DNA from 3 places in the Nonomuraea sp. NPDC059007 genome. Region 3 is predicted to be linked to each of the others. Evidence: riboswitches for the same ligand, from Rfam matches in the RefSeq annotation. Region 3 holds a riboswitch; each other region holds the start of a gene.
The links. Region 3 has a riboswitch for cobalamin ahead of ACFWY5_RS30770 (CoA-acylating methylmalonate-semialdehyde dehydrogenase). Riboswitches for the same ligand answer to the same signal wherever they lie in the genome.

Region 1 (5,438 bases), on a different contig from region 3:
AGGTCGCCCTCCGTCTTGAGGTAGACCTCCTGCACACCCCGCAGGATCTCCGGGTCCGGGTGCTCCCACATGTCCCGCTCGGCCGCCTCCAGCAGCCGTTCGGCGATGCCGTGCAGCGCCCACGGGTTGGACTTGGCCATGAACGCCTGGTTCTCGGGATCCAGCACGTACGCGGCGGCGAGCTTGTCGTACATCCAGTCGGCCATGACGCCGGTGGTGGCGTCGTAGCCGAACAGGTAGTCGACGGTCGCGGCCAGTTCGAACGCGCCCTTGTAGCCGTGCCTGCGCATCGCGGCCAGCCAGTTCGGGTTGACGACGCGGGCGCGGAAGATCCGGGACGTCTCCTCTGACAGGGTGCGGGTGCGGACGGCGTCCGGGCGGGTGCTGTCGCCGACGTAGGCGGCCGGGGCCTTGCCGGTCAGCGCGCGGACGGTGGCGACCATGCCGCCGTGGTACTGGAAGTAGTCGTCGGAGTCGGCGATGTCGTGCTCGCGGGTGTCGACGTTCTTGGCGGCGACGGCGATCCGGCGGTAGGCGCTCTCCATGTCGGCGCGCGCGGGCACGCCCTCCAGGTCGCGGCCGTAGGCGTAGCCGCCCCACACCGCGTACACCTCGGCCAGGTCGGCGTCGTCGCGCCAGTTGCGGCTGTCGATGAGCGGCAGGATGCCCGCCCCGTAGGCGCCGGGGGCCGAGCCGAAGATGCGCATCGTGGCCCGGCGCTCGTCGCCGTGCGTTTCCTCCTTGACGTGGGCGCGGACGTAGTTGTCCTCGTCGTCCTCGTCCAGGCCGGCGGCGAGCCGTACCGCGTCGTCGAGCATCGCCACGACGTGCGGGAAGGCGTCGCGGAAGAAGCCGCTGATGCGGACGGTCACGTCGATGCGGGGGCGGCCGAGCTCCTCCAGCGGGATCGGCGCGAGGCCCGCCACACGGCGGGAGGCCTCATCCCATTCCGGGCGGATGCCCAGCAGCGCCAGGACCTCGGCCACGTCGTCGCCCGCGGTCCGCATCGCGCTGGTGCCCCAGACCGACAGGCCCACCGAGCGCGGCCAGTCGCCGGTGTCGGTGCGGTAGCGCTCCAGGAGCGAGTCGGCCATGGCCTGCCCGGTCTCCCACGCCAGCCGGCTCGGGACCGCCCTGGGGTCGACCGAGTAGAAGTTGCGGCCGGTCGGCAGCACGTTGACCAGGCCGCGCAGCGGCGAACCGCTGGGGCCGGCGGGGACGTAGCCGCCGTTCAGGGCGTGCAGGACGTGGTCGATCTCGTCGGTGGTACGCGCCAGCCTGGGCACGACCTCGGTGGCGGCGAAGCGGAGGACGCTCTCCACCTCGGGGCCGGGCGCCACGGCCGCGGCGGCCTCCACCGTCCAGCCGCGTTCCTCCATCGCCTCCACCAGCGCGCGGGCGGTGGCCTCGACCCGGTCCACGTCCTTCAGCGACGCGGTGCCGTCCTCGGTCAGCCCGAGCGCCTGGCGCAGGCCCGGCAGTGCTTCCTTGCCCGCCCACATCTGCCTGGCCTGCAGGATCGCCAGCACCAGCCCCACCCGGGCCGGCCCCTCCGGCGCCTGGCCGAGCACGTGCAGGCCGTCGCGGATCTGCGCGTCCTTCACCTCGCACAGCCAGCCGTCCACGTGCAGGATGAAGTCGTCGAACTCGGTGTCGTGCGGCCGGTCGGCCATCCCCAGGTCGTGGTCGAGCCGGGCGGCCTGGATCAGCGTCCAGATCTGCGCCCTGATCGCGGGCAGCTTGGCCGGGTCCATGGCGGCGATGGAGGCGTGCTCGTCCAGGAGTTGTTCCAGGCGGGCGATGTCGCCGTAGGACTCGGCCCTGGCCATCGGCGGCACCATGTGGTCCACCAGCACCGCGTGCGCCCGCCGCTTGGCCTGCGTACCCTCGCCCGGGTCGTTGACCAGGAACGGGTAGATGAGCGGCAGGTCGCCGATCGCGGCGTCGGTGCCGCAGGAGGCCGACATCCCGGCCGACTTGCCGGGCAGCCACTCCAGGTTGCCGTGCTTGCCCACGTGCACCATCGCGTGCGCGCCGAAGTCCGCCGAGAGCCAGCGGTAGGCGGCCAGGTAGTGGTGGCTGGGCGGCAGGTCGGGGTCGTGGTAGATGGCGATCGGGTTCTCGCCGAAGCCGCGCGGCGGCTGGACCATGACCACCACGTTGCCCGCGCGCAGGGCCGCCAGCACGATGTCGCCCTCGTGGACGAACAGCTCGCCGGGCGGCGTACCCCAGTGCCGCTCCATGCCGGCGCGCAGGTCCGCGGGCAGCGTGCGGTACCAGCGCTCGTAGTCGGCGGCGGGGATGCGCACCGGGTTCCCCGCCAGGTGCTCCTCGGTCAGCCAGTCCTGGTCTTGACCGCCGGCGGCGATCAGCGCGTGGATGAGCGCGTCGCCGTCCTGCTCGGCGACCCCGGGGAAGCCTTCGCCGAGGTCGTAGCCGGCCTCGGCCAGCCTGGCCAGCAGCCGGACCGTGCTCGCGGGGGTGTCCAGGCCGACCGCGTTGCCGACCCGGGAGTGCTTGGTCGGGTACGCCGACAGCATGACCACGAGCCGCCGCTCGGCCGGCGGCGTGTGCCTGAGCAGGCCGTGGCGCACCGCGATCCCGGCCACGCGGCGGGCCCGCTCCGGGTCGGCCGTGTAGACGGTCAGGCCGTCCTCGTCGATCTCCTTGAACGAGAACGGCACCGTGATGATCCGGCCGTCGAACTCGGGGATGGCCACCTGCGAGGCGGCGTCGAGCGGGGACAGGCCGTCGTCGTTGTCCTCCCACTCCTTCTTGCCGCTGGTCAGGCAGAGTCCTTGTAGGATCGGGACGTCCAGGGTGGCCAGCGCGCCGACGTCCCACGCCTCGTCGTCGCCGCCCGCGCCCGCGGTGGCCGGACGGGAGCCGCCCGCCGCCAGGACGGTCACGACCAGGGCGTCGGCGGTGCGCAGGACATCCAGAAGCGCGGGCTCCGCTGTTCTGAGCGAGGAGCAGTACACCGGCAGCGGCCGGCCGCCGGTCTCCTCGATCGCCTGGCACAGGGACTCCACGAACGCGGTGTTGCCGGCCACGTGGTGGGCCCGGTAGTACAGGACGCCGATCACGGGGCCCTCGGTGGCCTTGGAGTCGCGCTCCAGCGGGCCCCAGGAGGGCATGGGGGCCGGCGGGGCGAAGCCGTACCCGGTCAGGAGGACCGTGTCGGACAGGAAGCCGTGCAGCTCGGCGAGGTTGGCGGGGCCGCCGTGCGCGAGGTAGGCGTGCGCTTCGGCGACGACGCCCGCGCTCACCGTGGACAGCTCCATCAGCTCGGCGTCGGGGGCCTGCTCGCCGCCGAGCACGACGACCGGGCGTGGACCGGCGAGCAGCGCGTCGAGGCCTTCCTCCCACGCGCGGCGGCCGCCGAGCAGCCGGACCACGATCAGGTCGACGCCGTCCACGAGCGCGGGCAGGTCGTCGGTGAGCAACCTGGCGGGGTTGCCCAGGCGGTAGTCCGCGCCGCTGGCGCGCGCGCTCAGCAGGTCGGTGTCGGATGTAGAGAGCAGCAGAACGCCAGGCACGCCGCAGTCCTCCCTCGGGGTCCTCGCCCCGTTCGCAGGTGTCGCGACGGCAGGAGTCTCCTGGCTCCCGGATCGATGCTCACCCCGGCCTTCCCGCCCATCGCTGGACAGTGGCCTGTGGTGGGGTTCGCTTCCCGGTCACAGTGGCGGGACCGCGCCGGTTTCTCACCGGCTTCCTCCCATTGCCGTCGCCTAAGGGTGAGCCTACTGGCGTTACCATCCTCATCGTGTCCATAGCCGACTTTTCCGGACGTCTCCGCCCAGATGCCTGTCCGGGAGCGCTACAGACGCACGCCGCCGCGGACGGCCCGCTGGCCAGGATCCGCCTGCCCGGCGGTGCCATCACCCCAGCTCAGCTCCGTGAACTGGCCGCCTTCTGCACGAGCGGGATCGAGCTGACCTCGCGCGCCAACGTCCAGGTGCGCGCAGTGGAATCTCCGGCGATCTTCGCCGATCGGATGGCCGCGGTGGGCCTGCTGCCCTCGCCGACGCACGAGCGGGTGCGCAACATCGTCGCCTCGCCGCTCGGCGGGCGGCTGACCGGCTTCGCCACCCACCCCCTCGTCGAGGCCCTGGACCGCGCCCTGTGCGCCGACCCCGCCCTGGCCGAGCTGCCGGGCCGCTTCCTGTTCGCCCTGGACGACGGCGGCGGTGACGTCACCTCGCTGGGCGCCGACGTCACCCTGGTCGAGGACGGCATCCTGCTGGCCGGTACGCCCTTCGCGATCCCCGGCGCCGGGGTGGACACCCTCCTGGCCGCCGCGCGAGCCTTCCTGGCCGAGCGCGCGGACAGCGGCGCCTGGCGCATCGCCGAACTCCCCGACGGGCCCGCCCGCATCGCCACCCACCTCACCGCCACCCACCTCACCGCAGCGCGCCTCACCGCCACGCGCCTCACCGCCACGCGCGTCCAGGCCGGCACCGCCGCGAGCGCGTCCCCGGTGCGGGCGCGCGGGGCCGGGGTGATCGCGCTGCCGGACGGCCGGGTGGCGGTCGAGGCCGTGGTCCCGCTCGGGCGGCTCACCGCGGCCCAGGCGCGCCTGCTCGCCACCCTCGATGTCCCGGTACGGCTCACGCCGTGGCGTACCGTCGTGCTCCTCGACCTCGCCGAAGCGCCCGACCTGACCGGATCCGGCCTGGTCACCGACCCGGACTCGCCCTGGACAGGGGTGAGCGCGTGCACCGGCAGCCCCGGCTGCGCCAAGTCCCTGGCCGACGTCCAGCACGACGCCGCCCAGTGGGTGGCCGCCCGTGAGCGCCGCCCGGAACTGCCCGTCCACTGGGCGGGCTGCGAGCGCCGCTGCGGCCTGCCCAAGGGCCGGGTCATCGAGATGGTCGCGACCGGCGACGGATACCAAGAAAGGCAGAAGTGAGCGACTACATACGCGACGGCGCCGAGATCTACCGGCGGTCGTTCGCCACCATCCGCGCCGAGACGGACCTGTCCGGGCTCCCGGCCGACGTGGCCCAGGTGGCGGTGCGGATGATCCACTCGTGCGGGATGACCGACCTGGTCGGCGACCTCGGCTGGTCGCCGAACGTGGTCGGGGACGCGCGTACGGCGCTCGGGGCCGGGGCGCCGATCCTGTGCGACGCCATGATGGTGGCCTCCGGCGTGACCAGGAGCAGGCTGCCCGCCGGCAACGAGGTGATCTGCACCCTCGGCGCGCCCGGCGTGGCCGAGCTGGCCGAGAAGCTGGGCACCACGCGCAGCGCGGCGGCGCTGGAGTACTGGCTCGACCGGCTGGACGGTGCCGTCGTGGCGATCGGCAACGCGCCCACGGCACTGTTCCGGCTGCTGGAGATCGTCGCGGAGGGCGGGCCGAGACCGGCGGCGGTGCTGGGGATTCCCGTGGGGTTCATCGGCGCGGCCGAGTCCAAGCAGGCGCTGGCCGAGAG
Region 2 (5,438 bases), on a different contig from region 3:
CCACATCGCCGCCCGGGTCACCCCGACCCCGGAACAGGCGCTCTGCAGCGTGAAGGAGGCGGCGGCGAAGGGCACCGCGAACGCCAGCACCCGCAGGTACTCCACGCCCGGCCCGGCCAGCTCGGCGGAGGCGCCCAGCAGGCTCAGCACCGGTCCGGCGACCGCGTACAGAAGGGCGCCGATCGCGGCACCGGCCAGAAGCGAGGTACCCAGCCCGACGCGGACGACCCGGACCACGGCCGCGGGCGTGCCGGCGCCGTGCGCCTGTGCCACCTTGATCTGCACGGCGGTGGCCCAGCCGCGTACCACGACCAGGGCGATCAGGTAGACGGGCGCGGCCAGCGCGAAGGCGGCCAGCGCGGTCGTGGAGTGGCGGGCCAGCATGACGGTGTCGACGACGTTGACGACGATCTGCGTCAGCCCCGCCACCAGCAACGGCACCGTCAGTGCCCACATGCGTCTCACAGCACGGCCCGTGCCGCTTCCAGGAGGGCCGGGTCGCGATCGAGCAGGATGACCGTGTCCACCCGCGACTCCCGCCACACGGCAAGCCGCTCGGTCATGGCCTCGATCGGGCCGATCAAGGCCACCTCGTCGAGCAGCCGGTCGGGCACCGCGGCCGTGGCGGCGTCACGGTCGCCGGCGGCGAAGTGCTTGCGGATGTCGTGGGCCGCGCCCTCGTACCCCATCTGGACGACGACGTCGGCGTAGGTGTTGCGCACGCCCGGTGAAGCCGCACCGATCAGATGGGCGTAGAGCGGACGTAACCGCTCCCTGCCCGCCTCGACGGTTGCCGCGTGCGCGACGTACAGAATGGGGCAGATCTTCACCTCTCCGGCCGTGCGACCGGCCTTGGCGATGCCCGCGTCCAGCGGAGCCAGGATGGCGGCCTCGTGCTCGGGCGCGTACATCCCCGACAGCCACCCGTCGGCGAGCTCACCGGTGAGCGCCAGGTTGCCGGGCCCGATGGCCGCCAGATACAGCGGGATGCGCGGGCGGAGCGGGGTCATCTCCGAGCGAACCGGCCGCGCCCGCCCCGTCGAGCCCGCCCCGGTGTACGGCAGGCGGTACAGCTCCCCGGCGTACTCCACCCGATCCTCGCGCGCGATCGCCTTGCGCACGATCTCGACGTACTCGCGGGTGCGGCGCAGCGGCCGGTCGTACGGCAGGCCGTGCCAGCCCTCCACGATCCACGGCACCGACAGCCCGAGGCCGAGCTGGAACCGGCCATGCGACAGCACGTCCAGCGTCATGGCGGTCATGGCCGTGGCGGCCGGAGTGCGGGCCGGGATCTGCATGATCGCGGTGCCCAGCTCGATGCGCTCGGTCACGGCGGCGAGGTAGCCGAGCACGCTGACGGCGTCAGGTCCGTACTCCTCCACGCTCCACACGGAGTCGACGCCGATGCTCTCGGCGTGCCGGATCGTCGGCAGCACCTCCTCCATCGGCTCGCCGCCGTAGCCCATCGCAAGTCCGAGCCGCATGTCTTGTCTCCTCCTGGGTTCACGCGAAGGGCAGGGGAACCGGGGTCAGATCTGATGACGGCGGGATCCGGGTCCCGCCGAGAAAGGGGAACGCGGCCGGGGCGTTGCACAACAGCCCGGGCACGATGACCCGGGCGACATGCAGGTCCGTGCCCGGGACGGTGAGGTCCACGGCGTAGGCCCGGAAGCTCGCCTCACCCGTGGCGGGCGATCCTGCCGGGTGGCGCAGCCGGTCGAGCGTCTCGCCCTGCAGGCGTTCGTCCAGGTAGAGCTGGACGTGCAGGCGCACGTCGTTGACCGAACGCCAGCCGCGCCGCAGGTCGTCGAGGTAGCGGCGGTCGGCGCGGCGCGGCAGGTACGGCGGCCCGGGGTCCACGCGCAGCAGCGCGCGTCCGGTCTCGTAGGTGCCGATGGCTTCGGTGAACGCCTTGGCGGCGGCCTCCTCGATGGTGTCCCGGCAGGCGCTGCCGAAGCCCACGACTCCGCGCTCGCGATCCTCGGCGAAGACCCCCGCGACGATCGCCCCGAACTCCGATGGAATCTCCAGCAGCGTGACCCTCAGCCCGGATTCCGCCGCTTCTTCCATCGCTGCGGCCAGCGGGCCTGTCCCGGGCGCCGGCAGCGGGGCGGCTTCGTGGCGGCCGGCCCACCAGAGCGTGACCGCGTCACGTTCCAGCACTTCACGCAGGGCCGCCCGCCTCGCCCGCTCCCGCGTCGGGCCGGCTGCGGTTCCGGCCAGGACCGGATAGTTCGTGTACGGCTCGCCGCGGCGTGGGCCGGTGAAGTAGTTGACGTAGGCCAGCGAGGCGGGCACCAGGACCCGCTCCCCCGAGGTCAGGTCCTCGGCGGGCACCCAGGCGATCTCCAGCTCCCTGGTCATCGGGACGAACGGAAAGCCCTTGGCCGCGTACTGGGCGGGTGAGTAGAGGGCGAAGTCCCGGGGGTCGAGCGCGGGTTCGGCGAGGTCGCGGTGGGCGGCCCTGATCAGGTCGTCGGGCACCTGGTTGGCGCAGTGGCGTTCGACCGCCTCACCGATCGCGGCCAGACGAGCCGCGTCGTCGTCACCGAGGGCCGCGCCGCCGGTCACCTCCGTCCCTTGAACAGCGGTGTACGAGACCATGCCGGCGACGACGGGGTGTAGTGGCCGGTCCCGGCGCACTTCGCGGATCATGAGCAAGACCTTCCTGGGTGTGCCGGGACCGGGGAAATCAGGTCTTACTCGTCGTCGTCCTCACGCCACTCGAACGGCGAGTCCACCGCGGGGGTGTGGGACTTCAGGCAGGTCTGGGGGTCATCGGGTTCGGCGAAACCGTGGTGCGCCATGTGCGTCCTCCTTCGGTGTTCTGCACGCATTGTGCAGTTGCGAACTCTTCGCGAGAACTTTAGGCACAGGCCCGTCGGGATTTCAAGAATTCATGTGTCCAGCAGCGCGCAGTCGCCGCATTTATCGCCGTCCGGCACCCGGTAATAGAGACAGCACGTGGTGCGCCGGAATGCGAGTTCCGGTGAGGTGAGGGAGCCTTTCCCGGCCAGCCCTCCCATGGCCAGCAGCCGGTTCACCAGCCGGGTGGCCGAAACAGCCAGCTCCGGCCGGGCACTCGCGACGGCGCGTCCGGCTTCGGCCACGGCCGAGGCGGCGTTGCCGTACAGCAGGCCGGAGGCGACCTTCACCCGCAGGCCGCGCGCGAACGGTTCGAGGTGGCCACGCACCACCATGTCATAGAGCAGGGCGGTGACCTGCTCTTCCGTGCCGGCACGCCAGCCGGCGAGCGTGGGAAGCCGCAGGCGGGCGTCGGCGTCGGCGCGGTCGAGCCGGGTCAGGTCGGGGATCACTCCGTGGGTGAGCACAGCGCCCACGACGGGCGACCAGAGGCGGGCCGCGTGGCTCAGCTGAGCGATGGAGGCGCCGATGCGCAGCTCACGGGTGCCGTACTTGGAGGCGGTGGCCGCGACCAGGTCGGCGAATCCACCCGCGTAATCGGAGGCCACGTCATGCCATCCCGCGGGGTCGCCGCCAAGATGCGGAGCGAAGAACGAACCGAATTCGGTTATTTCCTCAAGTGCGCTGCGGACGGACTTTTCCGGCGCCGCTTCCATAGTTCCAGGCTCCATTCTCAAAAAGGGCATGACTAAATGGGCCGGACGGCGAATCCGGCAGTTTTTTGGAGAGGTCAGGAACTACTCACGGCGGGACCGAGCGGTCGGCGGCGCGCCATCGTCGTTCAGGCACCATGGCCTGCTCCTCTCCGGGGAGATCCGCCCCAGTTCGTCGAGGAGGCGAGCGCGTGAGTCTCCTGGCTCTCGGGTCGATGCTCGTCCCCGCCTTCCCACCCCGGAAGGTGGTGGCGTTGAGGGGATCCGCTCGCCGATCACAGTGGCGGGACCGCGCCGGAGTCGCACCGGCTTCCTCAGTCCGCGCTCGCCTTTACCCGGCCATCATGACACGGATCCGGTCAGTTGGGCCGATATGAGGCGGGTGTAGGCGCCGTCGCGGGCCAGCAGCTCCTCGTGGGTGCCGGTCTCGGCGACGCGGCCCGATTCGAGCACCACGATGCGGTCGGCGGTCAGGATGGTCGACAGCCGGTGCGCGATGACCAACGTGGTCCGGTCACGGCGGACGGAGGCCATGGCGGCGGCGACCTCCTGCTCGCTTTCGGTGTCGAGGTTGGAGACGGCTTCGTCCATGATGAGGATGGGCGCGTCCTTGAGGATGGCCCGGGCGATGGCGATGCGCTGGCGCTGGCCGCCGGACAGGCGGGTGCCGAGTTCGCCGGGCAGGGTGTCGTAGCCGTCGGGCAGGCCGGTGACGAACTCGTGGGCCTGGGCGGCCGTGGCGGCGGCGATGACCTCCTCAAGGGTGGCGTCGGGGCGGCCGAGGCGGATGTTGTCGGCCAGCGGGATGTTGAACAGGTAGACGTCCTGAGGCACCAGGGTGATGCGGCGGCGCAGATCGTCCTGGGGGAAGTCGCGGATGTCGTGGCCGCCGATGGTGATCGATCCGGAGGTCACGTCCCACAGGCGCATCAGGAGGCTGGCGCAGGTGGACTTGCCGGCGCCGGAGTGGCCGACGAGCGCGACGGTCTGGCCGGGTCCGAGGGCGAAGGTGACGCCGGTCGCCGCCTCGGGGAGGGCGAGGCCGTACCGGAAGGTGACGTCGGTGAAAACCACGTGAGGAGCGATGGGGCCGGGCGGCGGCGCGCTGACGCGGTCGGTGACCGGGGCCGGGGTGTCGAGGAGCGTCATGATGCGGGCGCCGGCGGCGGTGACGAGGTTGAGGTCGCGGGCGACGTCGGTGACGGCGACGACGGGGGCGAAGGTGGCGGCCGACAGAACGACGGCGACGGGAAAGAGCAGGGGCTGCAGGGAGCCGGCCGTTACGAGGAAGGCGGCGGTGAGCAGGACGGCCAGCAGGCCGAAGGTGGCCAGGGCGTTGGTGGCGGCGTGTTCGAGGCCGGAGCGGCGACCGTGGGCGAGTTTGGCGGCGAGCAGGAGTTCGTCCTGTACGGCAAGGCGGTCGAGCTGGCGCTCACCGGCGCCGGAGGTGATGAGCTCGCGCAGGCCCTGGAGGGTGTCGACGGCTTCGGCGTTGAGTTCGCCTACCCGGGCGCGGAGTTCGGCGCCCTGGGCTTCGGCGCGTCGGCGCAGCCACCTGGGAACGAAAGCCAGCAGCACCAGCGCGGGCGCCAGCGCGAGGGCCAGGGCCGGGTGGAAGACGCCGAGGGCGGCGAGCGCGGCGACAGGCACGGTGGCGGCGCTGACCAGCGGGCTGAGCGTGTGGGCGAACCACAGCTCCAGCTGCTCGACGTCGGAGATCGCGGTGGCGCCGAGGTCTCCGGAGCGGCGTTCCAGCAGGTAGCCGGGCGCCAGGCGGTCGAAGGCGGCGTAGACCCGGCCGCGCACGTCGGACAGCACGCGGAAGGCGGCCACATGCGCGAGGTAGGACTCCAGCCAGGG
Region 3 (5,438 bases):
CGAACTCGGCGTAGCACATGTGGGTGTGGATCTGGGTGTCGTCGCGTACGCCGGAGGTGGCCAGGCGGAAGGACTCGGTGGCCCACTCCAGGTAGGCGGGCCGGTCGGCGGCGCGCAGCGGCAGCGTCTCGCGCAGCGCGGGCTCGTCGACCTGGATGACGGTGGTGCCCGCCGCCTCCAGGTCGGCCACCTCCTCGCGCAGGGCCAGCGCCACCTGGCGGGCGGTCTCGCCGAGCGGCTGGTCGTCGCGGACGAAGGACCAGGCCAGCATGGTGACCGGCCCGGTGAGCATGCCCTTGACCGGGCGGCTGGTCTGCGACTGGGCGTAGGTGGTCCAGCGCAGCGTCATCGGCTCGGGACGGGAGATGTCGCCGGCCAGGATCGGCGGGCGGACGTAGCGGCTGCCGTAGGACTGCACCCAGCCGTGCTGGGTGGCCACGTAGCCGTCGAGCTGCTCGGCGAAGTACTGGACCATGTCGTTGCGCTCCGGCTCGCCGTGCACCAGGACGTCGAGCCCGGCCTCCTCCTGGAAGGCGAGCACCTGGCGGATCTCGGCCGCGATGCGCTCGTCGTAGGCGGCCTGGTCGATACGGCCCGCGCGCAGGTCGGCACGGGCGACGCGCAACTCGCTGGTCTGCGGGAACGAGCCGATCGTGGTGGTCGGCAGCGGCGGCAGCTTCAGCCTGGCCCGCTGGGCGGCGGCGCGCTCGCCGTACGGGCTGATGCGACGGCTGTCAGCGGCGGTGACGGCCGTCGTGCGCGCGCGGACCGCCGGGTTGTGGGTCAGCGGCGACTCGGCGCGGGCGCGCAGCGCGGCCTGGTTGGCGTCCACCTGCTCGGCGATGAGGTGGGTGCCCCTGCTGATGCCGCGGGTGAGCGTGACGGTCTCGGCGACCTTCTGGCGGGCGAACGCGAGCCAGCCGGCCACCTCGGGATGGAGGTCGGTCTCCAGCGCGGTGTCGTAGGGGACGTGCAGCAGGGAGCAGGAGGCGGCCACGTCCACCCGCTCGGCCAGTCCGAGCAGGGTGGCGAGCGTGGCCAGCGACCTCTCCAGCTCGTTGATCCAGATGTTGCGCCCGTCCACGACCCCGGCCACCAGCCGCTTGCCGGGCAGCCCGCCGGCCGCGGCCAGGTCGTCGAGGTTGGCGGCGGCCGAGCCGGTGAAGTCGAGTCCGAGGCCCTCGACGGGGGCGGCGGCCAGCACGGGCAGGGCGGCGCCGAGCCGGTCGAAGTAGCTGGTCACCAGGATTCTGGGCCGCCGGGTCAGCCCGCCGAGGTGGGCGTAGGCGGCGGCGACGGCGTCGAGCACCTCCTGCGGCCGGTCCTGGACCAGGGCGGGCTCGTCGAACTGCACCCAATCGGCGCCCGCTGACTGCAGCGACGCGAGGATCTCGGCGTAGACGGGCAGCAGCCGTTCCAGCAGCGACAGCGGTTCGAAGCCGGGCTCGACGCCGGGGGCGGGCTTGGACAACAGCAGGTAGGTGACGGGGCCGACCACGACCGGGCGCGGGTTGTGGCCCTGCAACAGGGCCTCGGTCAGCTCGGCGGCCTGCTTGCCGGGGTTGGCGGTGAAGACGGTGTCAGGGCCGAGCTCGGGGACCAGGTAGTGGTAGTTGGTGTCGAACCACTTGGTCATCTCCAGCGGCGCCACGTCCTGGGTGCCGCGGGCCATGGCGAAGTAGCCGGCCAGCGGGTCGGCCTCCACGGCCGCCCGGTGCCGCTCGGGGATCGCGCCGACCATGACGGTGGTGTCCAGCACGTGGTCGTACAGCGAGAAGTCGCCGGAGGGGACTTCGCCGAGGCCGGCGTCGGTGAGCTCGCGCCAGGCGGCGCGGCGCAGGCCGGCGGCGGCGGCTTCCAGCTCGGCGGCGGTGATCCGGCCCGCCCAGTAGCCTTCGACGGCCTTCTTCAGTTCGCGGCCGGGTCCCTGGCGGGGGTAGCCGTACACGGTGGCGAGCGAACGCTCGGTCACGGAACTCTCCTTCGCGAGTCACGGGGACATCCCCGGCGTTCGAGCGAAGGCACGGCCCAGGCGCGGGCACACTTCTGGCCCGCGTGGTCGCCCAGCCCTCCCTCGAGGCCGTCCGATGCACCGCGCGCGGGGTGCGCGCGGGCAGTGGCAGGTCTTCGGACTCGCGGGCGCGTCGCACATGCCTACTGGCCGTCGCTTCCCCGGCCCCGGGGGCCGAGTGCTGGTGACGGCGGTCGTTCCCACTCACCGCTGCGGGGCAGTCCCGGATTCGCACCGGGTTCCCTCTTACGACGCCTCGCCTGGCTGACGGGGCGAACCAACTGCGACCCCCACCCTAAGCCAAGGGAAGCCGGCACTGGACTTACTAGGACGTCCAACTATATTTTCAACAGGAACGCTCGCGGTGCAGGGAAGCTGGTGTGAATCCAGCACGGTCCCGCCACTGTGACCGGGGATGTGCGTCATCGCTCGACAGTGCCACTGGCGAAAGCCGGGAAGGCCGGATGACGTGCGCTGATCCGGGAGTCAGGATACCGGCCGCGAGTTCTGGCATGTGTTGTCCACGAGGATGGAGCGAACACGCATGGCACCGGAACGCGCCCGCGGCCCAGGTGATCCGATGGCGACGGCGGTCACTCACCTCTGACCTGCCCTCCTTTGCATGCCCATCCTCGGGTCCACCTGGCGAAAGCAGGCTCCATGATCCGTGAACTGTCCCATTTCATCGGCGGCAAGCACGTCCCCGGCATCTCGGGCACCTTCGGCGACGTCCACGACCCGAACACCGGAACCGTCCAGGCCAGAGTCCCGCTGGCCACTCCGGACGAGACCAGGGCGGCCATCTCCGACGCCGCCGAAGCCCAGGCGGCCTGGGCGGAGTGGAATCCGCAGCGCCGCGCCCGCGTGCTGCTGAGGTTCCTGCACCTGGTCGAGGCCGAACGCGACACCCTGGCCCGGCTGCTGTCATCCGAACACGGCAAGACCGTCGCCGACGCCGACGGCGACATCCAGCGCGGCCTGGAGGTGGTCGAGTTCGCCGCGGGCGTCCCCCACCTGCTCAAGGGCGAGTTCACCGACAACGCGGGCAGCGGGATCGACGTCTACTCCATGCGCCGGCCGCTGGGGGTGGTCGCGGGGATCACGCCGTTCAACTTCCCCGCCATGATCCCGCTGTGGCAACTGGCCCCCGCCGTCGCCTGCGGCAACGCCTTCGTGCTCAAGCCCTCGAGCGTGACCCATCAGTTCCGGTACGGCTGGCCGAACTGCTCACCGAAGCCGGCCTCCCACCCGGTGTACTGAACGTGATCCACGGCGCCAAGGACGCCGTCGACACCCTGCTGACCGACGACAGGGTGAGCGCGGTCGCCTTCGTCGGCTCCACCCGGGTCGCCGAGCACGTCTACACGACCGCCACCGCGCACGGCAAGCGCGCCCAGTGCTTCGGCGGCGCCAAGAACCACCTGATCGTCATGCCCGACGCCGACCTGGACCAGGCCGCGGACGCGCTGATCGGCGCCGGCTACGGCTCGGCGGGCGAACGCTGCATGGCCATCTCGGTGGCCGTCCCCGTGGGACAGGCGACCGCGGACGCGCTGCGGGAACGGCTGGTGGCCAGGATCGGCGAGCTGCGCCTGGGCCGCAGCGACGACCCCGGCGCCGACTTCGGCCCGCTGGTCGGCTCCGACGCCCTGCGGCGCGTCCGCGACTACGTGGAGATCGGCGTGAGCGAGGGCGCCGAGCTCGTGGTCGACGGCCGGGACGCCGACGTGCCGGAGCCGGGCGGCTTCTTCATCGGCCCGTCCCTGTTCGACCACGTGCGGCCCGACATGCGGATCTACCGCGAGGAGATCTTCGGGCCCGTGCTGTCCATCGTGCGCGCCGGCGACTACGAGCACGCGCTGCGGCTGCCGAGCGAGCACGAGTACGGCAACGGCGTCGCCATCTTCACCCGCGACGGCGACACGGCACGCGACTTCACCCGCCGGGTGAACACCGGCATGGTCGGGGTCAACGTGCCCATCCCCGTCCCGGTCGCCTATCACTCCTTCGGCGGCTGGAAACGCTCCATGTTCGGCGACCTCAACCAGTTCGGCACCGACTCCATCCGCTTCTTCACCCAGGCCAAGACGGTCACCTCCCGCTGGCCGTCGGGCATTCGCGAGGGCGCCAGCTTCACGATCCCGACGATGGGCTGAGGCCGATGCCCGTACTGACGCAGGAGCAGTTCGCCATCGTCGAGGCGGTCGCCGGCTTCACCCACGAGCACCTGTCCCCCAACGCGATCGACTGGGACCGGCGCAAGCACTTCCCGGTCGACGTGCTGACCAAGGCGGCCGACCTCGGTCTCGGCGGCGTCTACGTCAGCGAGGAGTTCGGCGGCTCGGGCCTGTCCCGCCGCGACGGCACGCTGATCTTCGAGACGCTGGCCACCGGCTGTCCGTCCATCGCCGGATATATCTCCATCCACAACATGGTCGCCTGGATGATCGACCACTACGGCAGCATCGAGCAGCGCACGCGCTGGCTGTCCGGGCTGTGTTCGATGCGTAGCCTGGCCAGCTACTGCCTGACCGAGCCTGGCGCCGGTTCTGACGCGGCGGCGCTCGCCACGCGAGCCGTACGGGATGGGGACGCCTACGTCCTGGACGGCGTCAAGCAGTTCGTCTCCGGAGCCGGGGCCGCGCAGGTGTACGTGGTCATGGCCCGCACCGGCGTCTCCGGCGCGCGCGGCGTCTCCGCGTTCGTCGTCGAACGCGACGACCCCGGCCTGTCCTTCGGCGCCAACGAGGAGAAGATGGGCTGGAACGCCCAGCCCACCCGGCAGGTCGTCTTCGACGGCGTACGCGTCCCCGCCGACCGGCTTCTGGGCCGGGAGGGCGACGGATTCCGGATCGCGATGAACGCCCTCAACGGCGGCCGCCTCGGCATCGCCGCCTGCTCGCTCGGCGGCGCGCGGGCCGCGCTGGAGGCCAGCACCTCCTACCTCGGTGACAGGCAGGCGTTCGGCGCGCCGCTCTCGCACGCCCAAGGGCTGCAGTTCCAGCTCGCCGACATGGCGACCGAACTCGAGGCCGCCCGCGCCCTGCTGTGGCGGGCGGCCACGGCGCTCGACGAGGGCGACCCCAAGGCGGTCGAGCTCTGCGCGATGGCCAAACGCTTCGTCACCGACACCGGGTTCACCGTCGCCAACCGCGCCCTGCAACTCCACGGCGGCTACGGCTACCTCACCGAATACGGCATCGAGAAGATCGTGCGCGATCTGCGGGTGCACCAGATCCTCGAAGGGACCAACGAGATCATGCGCGTCATCGTCGCCCGCGGCCTCACCGGCAATCTGAGCGGGGCCGCCTGATGGACATCGAGACCAGGCAGGACGGCCGTCTCGGTCACATCCTGCTCAACCGGCCGAAGGCGCTCAACGCGCTCACCCACGACATGGTCCGGCACATCGACGCCGCGCTGCGGG

Region 1: it holds a riboswitch for cobalamin, as region 3 does, so the genes downstream of both, cobN (cobaltochelatase subunit CobN) here and ACFWY5_RS30770 (CoA-acylating methylmalonate-semialdehyde dehydrogenase) in region 3, are expected to answer to the same signal.
Region 2: it holds a riboswitch for cobalamin, as region 3 does, so the genes downstream of both, ACFWY5_RS41085 ((2Fe-2S)-binding protein) here and ACFWY5_RS30770 (CoA-acylating methylmalonate-semialdehyde dehydrogenase) in region 3, are expected to answer to the same signal.

Annotation. Positions count from the first base shown of each region.
Region 1 is NZ_JBHYJD010000024.1:66,259-71,696, reverse strand. It holds gene ACFWY5_RS33620 (cobyrinate a,c-diamide synthase) at 1-24, shown strand, start outside; gene cobN (cobaltochelatase subunit CobN) at 1-3,539, opposite strand, end outside; cobalamin riboswitch at 3,570-3,775, opposite strand; gene ACFWY5_RS33610 (precorrin-3B synthase) at 3,767-4,912, shown strand; gene ACFWY5_RS33605 (precorrin-8X methylmutase) at 4,909-5,438, shown strand, end outside.
Region 2 is NZ_JBHYJD010000036.1:42,039-47,476, reverse strand. It holds gene ACFWY5_RS41100 (MATE family efflux transporter) at 1-456, opposite strand, end outside; gene ACFWY5_RS41095 (LLM class F420-dependent oxidoreductase) at 462-1,484, opposite strand; gene ACFWY5_RS41090 (YcaO-like family protein) at 1,504-2,655, opposite strand; gene ACFWY5_RS41085 ((2Fe-2S)-binding protein) at 2,898-3,473, opposite strand; cobalamin riboswitch at 3,772-3,895, opposite strand; gene ACFWY5_RS41080 (ABC transporter ATP-binding protein) at 3,921-5,438, opposite strand, start outside.
Region 3 is NZ_JBHYJD010000020.1:181,742-187,179, reverse strand. It holds gene metE (5-methyltetrahydropteroyltriglutamate--homocysteine S-methyltransferase) at 1-1,972, opposite strand, end outside; cobalamin riboswitch at 2,118-2,291, opposite strand; cobalamin riboswitch at 2,357-2,529, shown strand; partial or broken gene ACFWY5_RS30770 (CoA-acylating methylmalonate-semialdehyde dehydrogenase) at 2,672-4,167, shown strand; gene ACFWY5_RS30765 (acyl-CoA dehydrogenase family protein) at 4,173-5,324, shown strand; gene ACFWY5_RS30760 (enoyl-CoA hydratase/isomerase family protein) at 5,324-5,438, shown strand, end outside.